DNA from 2 places in the Gemmatimonas sp. genome. Region 1 is predicted to be linked to the other one. Evidence: riboswitches for the same ligand, from Rfam matches in the RefSeq annotation. Region 1 holds a riboswitch; the other holds the start of a gene.
The links. Region 1 has a riboswitch for cyclic di-GMP ahead of RMP10_RS18020 (hypothetical protein). Riboswitches for the same ligand answer to the same signal wherever they lie in the genome.

Region 2: another riboswitch for cyclic di-GMP. It lies ahead of RMP10_RS16785 (Ig-like domain-containing protein); the one in region 1 lies ahead of RMP10_RS18020 (hypothetical protein).

The regions. Positions count from the first base shown of each region.
Region 1 covers NZ_JANPLK010000072.1:68,930-72,111, reverse strand. The annotation lists gene RMP10_RS18025 (hypothetical protein) at 1-502, opposite strand, end outside; gene RMP10_RS18020 (hypothetical protein) at 818-1,603, opposite strand; cyclic di-GMP riboswitch class I at 1,641-1,730, opposite strand; gene rpsG (30S ribosomal protein S7) at 1,935-2,405, opposite strand; gene rpsL (30S ribosomal protein S12) at 2,402-2,818, opposite strand; gene RMP10_RS18005 (hypothetical protein) at 2,994-3,182, opposite strand, start outside.
Region 2 covers NZ_JANPLK010000067.1:11,384-14,565, forward strand. The annotation lists gene RMP10_RS16780 (hypothetical protein) at 21-254, shown strand; cyclic di-GMP riboswitch class I at 1,250-1,346, shown strand; gene RMP10_RS16785 (Ig-like domain-containing protein) at 1,390-3,182, shown strand, end outside.

The DNA.
Region 1 (3,182 bases):
GCTGCGCGGGCAGCGAAACGATGGTGTCGTCGGCCAGCGACGCCGCCTTGAATGCGGCGAGTGCGCTCTTCTCACGACCGACATCGTCATACAGATAGCCCAGCGCCAGATGATCGACCGGCGTGAGCCCGCTGGTGGTCTTCGCGATGCCTTCGAACGCCGTGATGGCTTCGCGCGTGCGCTTGAGACTGATCAGCACGTATCCCAACTGGCGATGAACTTCGGGGCGCGACGGATCACGATCGACGCCTTGTCGCAGGAAGTCCGCGGCGCGCGGTCGATCACCGCCAGCGAGCGCGAGGTACCCGAGTTCGATACGAGGGATGGCCTGACTCGTGTCGGCCGCGAGCGCCTGCTCGAAACTCAATCGGGCGGCCGCGGTATCACCGCGCGTCTTCGCCGCGTAGCCCACGTTCATGGCGGCGTTGTAGCGCTCGGCAGGAGTACCCTGAGCGCGAGCCGACGCCGCAGCCAGACAGACGAGCGCGACCAGAACGGTCACTCTCGATGCCCGAACGCGGCGGCGCGACGGCTCCGGAGATGCGGAGAAGAGCGGCAATGGAACTGGGGACAGAGATCCCCCGTGAACCGAATCCTAGCAGTCGGATCTGGCGACCCCAGGCTGGGTCCGCCGGTTCACGGGATGTTGAGTGCATGACAATACCAGCGGTGTGACGTTCTGCGATAGACGTCACAAACGCGGGTAAGGTCACCGCAAGCGGATTCCTGGTCTCAGCTCGCCTTCAGGCCATGCCACACGATGCCGCATAAGTGATAGGGCCATCATCTGGCAACCGAAGCGGCGGCGAGGCGCGGGCTAGAGCGCCCGCACCGAGTGCACCTTGACCGTCGCATCTTCGGCATAGATGCCGATGCGCCCCTTCCGATACGGGCTCTCCTGGTCGCGGAGCCGGACGATTTCGTGGCCATCGACGAACACCGCAATCGCGGCATCGACCTGAACGATCGTGACGTCGTAGGTCCGGCCGATCGGGAAGGTCTGCTCCGAGCCTGAGCCCAGGAATCGCTGACCGCCCGGGTACGCGGGATCGCGCTTACCCAGTTCCCAGCCGTTGGGCTTCGGAATGAAGTAGTAGAAGCGCTGATCGTCGGTGTACTGCCAGATGACCCACCCGACTTCCCAGGGGTTCGGGGTGCCGTTGCGCAGCTGTGCCGTCGTCTCGAGGCGGGTATGCATCACCAGGCGGCTGCCGTACTGCGGACCGAGTACCATCGGCGCGTGGGTCATGTAGTCCTTCTGCGCCGCCCTGGGGCCCATCGCGAGCGACGCTTGCCGTCCTTCGCCGTCCACGGCCACACAGCCGTATCCGTCGAAGCGCACGGTCCACGCCCCGAAGTTTTCGCCTTGCGTCAGGCACTCCGGGCGGACGGTCGGGAAGTCGATCCGGGGAAGGCGATTCGCGTAGCGGAGCACGGCCAGCTGCGACGCCGCGTCGTTACGCATCGATGGTCCGGAGACCATCGCATCCAGAGACACCCGACTGCCACCGTTGGGATCCAGCGCCGTGGTCGGGTTGGCCGACCGGCAGGATGCCAGCAATAGCATCGCCCCAGAGAGGGCCATGAGTCGGGAGTGCGACATCGCGCGATTGAGCACTGCAACTCCGCGAGCGGGTTCGTTCGGTAACTCGGCCGGCTGACGTGGCGGACCACGTGTAAGCCCCGAAGCTTTGCGTCCCCGACTTCCGTCGGGTTTGCCGTTTCGCGACCTCGGTAGTGAGGCAGCGCACCACATCAAGTTGACGCGGTCACTTCAGGCGGGCAACGCTTCATGCCGTCAGTAAAACAACGAGGCCGAAACTGTGACGATGCCAGCACCGAAACGACAACTGCCCCGGGATATCCCGAGGCAGTTGAAATAATCGTGCCGGCTGTGTGACCCGACCTTGGTCCAACAGCCAATCGCTGCGTTGCTACCAGCGATAGTGCGCGAACGCCTTGTTGGCTTCAGCCATGCGATGCGTGTCTTCCTTCTTCTTGATCGCATTGCCTTCGCCACGGCTTGCAGCGAGCACTTCGGCAGCCAGCTTCTCGGCCATCGACTTCTCGTTGCGGTCGCGCGAATACCCGATGAGCCAGCGCATGGCGAGGGCGGAGCGACGATCCTGACGGACCTCGACCGGCACCTGGTACGTGGCACCGCCGACGCGACGGCTCTTCACTTCGACCACCGGCTTGAGGTTGTTCAACGCCTGCTTGAACACGCCCACACCCGGCTGGCTGGTCTTGGCTTCCACGATGTCCATCGCGCCGTAGAAGATGCCTTCGGCGGTGGACTTCTTGCCCTGAATCATCAGGTTATTGATGAACTTCGAGACGGTCTGGCTGTCGTAGCGAGCGTCAGGAAGTACGGTGCGCTTTACTGCGCTTTTGCGGCGGCTCACTTCTTCTTACCTCCCTTGGCGGCTGCAGCAGCCGCGGCGCCCTTCTTGGGGCGCTTGGTGCCGTACTTCGAACGGCTCTGATTACGGCCGTTGACGCCCGATGCGTCAAGCGTGCCGCGAACGATGTGGTAACGCACGCCGGGAAGGTCCTTGACACGACCACCACGCACGAGCACGATCGAGTGCTCCTGCAGGTTGTGTCCTTCGCCGGGGATGTAGGCCGTCACCTCGAGCTGGTTCGTGAGACGAACACGCGCAACCTTGCGCAGCGCCGAGTTGGGCTTCTTGGGCGTCGTGGTGTAGACGCGCGTGCACACGCCACGCTTGAACGGATTGCTCTTCAGCGCGGGCGCCTTGGACTTCTCCACCACGTCCTTACGGGCGCGGCGGACCAGCTGATTGATCGTAGGCATTCTAGTATGGTTGCCCGGACGGCCTGACCGACCGGGTGTTCGAACTCCGACATCTACGTGGATCGCCGCAGCCAGAGGTACAGGAGGCCACGGCGGCACGGAACAGAACCCTAAGCTTAGTCCGGGTCGGCGGGTGGGTCAACCGGGGGTGGCAAGCTTCGGCAGGCCGAGCCGCCTACTTGGCCGCGACTTTGGCTTTGACCAGGTCGGCGATCTTCTTTTCGAGGGCGCCCATCGACGAGCAGCGGACATCGCTGCTGGCCGCCGTGGTGGCGTTCTTCCCCGTTCCCTCGAGGGTGGTCTGGACGACGCTGCCGCCGGCGTCGTTCGGGATGATCCGAGACTTGACCGTCAGCAGCAGCTG
Region 2 (3,182 bases), on a different contig from region 1:
TGACCTGCAGGTCGACATTTGTGAAGAACAAAACCGAGGCGATGGCGTATCTCGAAATCAGCGAAGCTGGCGTGATCGACGCACGCGTCATAGAGATGCTGAACATCCGCAAAGTGTCACACGCCATCGATGACCGTATCGGTGCGTTCGTGGTGCTCGAGTTGCTGTGCAGGTACGCCGCCAAGCCAAGTGCAGCGCAGCCGAGGGCGCATCAACGCCCGCTCGAGTGGTCGCCGTCGCGCTTAATCGCGTAGGGCGCGAGCAATGGCCCCGCCACCGGCCAGGTCATCGAGGGTTCGCTGCGCCGGCTACCGCATCCCGAGCAGAGCTGTCGCGCCTGTCTCGGCCTGGTTGCGCTGCTCAGCCGCGACGACGCTTTCGGCCTCAAAGCGACGTGCGCGTGCGCCGTCGCGGCCGGCACCGTCGCCTCTCGCTCCGTCAATTCGATGCTCGACGCGAACCTCGGGACCGTCCCGCTCGAATCGTCGGCGATCACGACGCGCCCGCCGCGTCGCACGGGCATATCCGCGGGCCTCGCTACTACGACACGACCCTCACGGATCTGTTCGTCGATGATCACCCCTCGCCCTCTCCAAACCGGACTCGCTATGCTGATCGAACAAACGCTCGCGTCGCAGCGGGGGGGGAGTCTCCCTCTGCGGGCGCCCCGTCTTTTCGAATGAACGGTCAAAAAACGTAGGCCATAGTCGGATGCCGTGGGCTCAGCGCACCGTGGATCGGTTTCGCCCGAAATGGGTGATCGGCTTGGAGCGAAACGGGCGGGCGCCATCTAGCGAAATCGGCGCTTGCCGAGTCATGGTCCGCAAAGAGTCCCCCGCGCCCTTAAAATGAGAATCTTCTACGGTAGCTTCTCTCACACAGCAGCTCGTAAATGTTGACGAGGTCGGATAAACTGAACTTTCGTGCGGCTTCGTTCGAAAGGCCGCGTGAGGTTGTTTTTTGGGTCAGACGGAAGAACGTTCTTGTTAAAGAATGTCCAGCGAGGGTTCGGTCGCCGGAGGAGAAATGTAGTTTCTTGCGGAGACGTGAAGTTGGGACAGTGCAACTCCTTACGAGAGCTCGCGATAACCTCCCCTTGTGATTTCGGACCCACTTTTCCTGCAGAAAGTCACTCAGTTTGTGGTTGGCGTCACGCCACGGGATTGCTTGGTTGCCACCTGCCGTGGCATTCGTCAACCCTTCGGTTCAGGTCGGTTCAGGATTCCGCTATCGGAGCCCTGCCCTGTGGGCCGAAATACGGCATAGGCGACGAAAGTCGGCGACGCAAAGCTACGAGGCTACGGCGAAAACCCTCAGGGGGACGCCGTGCCGGTCGAGCCGCCAAAACGCTCTGGAGGGTAGGTGGGACGAAATTGGAGTGCCGACAGGATGATCCTTGCCATAAGTGCAGGTTTGCTGATCAGTGGCTGCGCTGACCAAACGGCGATCACTGCACCAGAAAAATCGCAAGCGATTGCCGTTGACGTCGCATCGGCAACGATGCGTGAAGCAACGACGATGTCAATCGGGCAACAAACGACGCTATGGGTATCGCCCGCCGCGAGAACGAAATCGCGCTCGACGACCCAACCGGTCTGGCGGTCGTCGAATGCGACCGTGGCGTCCGTCGCGGCCCAGCAAAATGGCGGGCAGTACGCCGTAGTGACAGGAGTCGCCAATGGTGCGGCTTATGTCACCGCGCGCACGGCAGCGGGCACCGATTCTTTTTACGTGTTTGTGGGCACGGGGCCCGCAGCACTTCGGTTTAATTCGGCAGGCTTTGGCTTGGCCGTGGGAGACACGGCTCGCACGGTCGTGCAGAATGCCGCTGGCTCCGTCTCCTTTACCTCGCTGAATCCTTCGATCGCTGCTGTAAGCGCCACTGGTCTTATTACGGCGCTCACGGCGGGCCAGACCAGGATTCGCGTCGTTGACGCGCTTGGGGCGATCGGGGAACTTCCGGTAACGGTTACCGCAACCGTCGCACCGCCACCGCCAGTCGGCGGCACGCGCATCGCGGCGCTGCTCACGCGCACATCCGCCGGTTCCGGCACTGTTCTAGTTTCCAGCGGGATTCCGCTGATCCCCGGTGCTTTGCGAGACACCGATCTCGGTTCGGTTCGCGTGTTCGTGGCCGGAACAGAGCAGCGGATTTTCGTCTCCTCGCTGCGCGGGCGCCATCCGGATGGATCGCTCGCCACAATCCTGGTGCAGTTCCCGTACACGCTCTCGGCCGGAACGAACGTCGCGGCCGAAATCGTGCTCGGATCGACACGCACGCTGGCTGATTTGCCGGCACAGACGGACAATCCATCGCTTCCGAGCGGGCTGATTCTGCCGTCGGATCCGGACTACCTCGTGCGGACAAATCTGGTTGGGCCAACGCTTACTGTGGCCGCGACCACTTCGATTTCGACGTTCGCGGCGAAGTTCGACGTCGATTTCAAGACGTACGCCGATCAGCATTGGGCGCAGTCTGGCGATGTATGGGAGCAGAACTACTACGATCGCGCTCAGGTCTATTATGCGCATTGGGTGCGAACCGGAAATCCCGAGTACTGGGTGAGAGGCACGCGGCAGATGCTCGCCTATCGCACCAACTATCTCGAGGCCAACAATTATGGGACGTCACCGCATTGGTCGCAGATGGATGGCATCGCCATTCACTACCAATTGACCGGCGATGAGAAATCGCGCTTTGCGGTGGGCCGTGTATCCGAAGGACTGCGCTACTTCCGTGACAACGCCCGAATTGTGGGCCACCCGGACATCGAGTCCCGTATTCTGGCTCGTACGCTGATGGCGCAGCTGTGGGGCTGGCGATTGCAGGCACGTGGCAATGAAGCGACCGCGACATCTGCTGAAATCTCGACACTTGTGTCGACCATCCTGGGCCTGCAGGCGGATGACGGTGCGTGGCGATACCCTGCAATTTGCTCACCCAACAGTGGATCGCTGACGTACATGGACGGCATGCTCAACGAAGCACTGATTCAGGCATTCACGCATCACAGCGCAAACGCGGCGATTCTGCTCAAGGTCAGAAAGTCCACCGATTACATGTGGAGCCGGTGGAAAGTGGCGACACAGGCCGTCGAATACGCGCCAGGTTGCCCACCGAGTTCGACTGATCCCAATTCGTATGCCGAGCTTAATAACCTAGTGGTGAACAGCTTTGCATG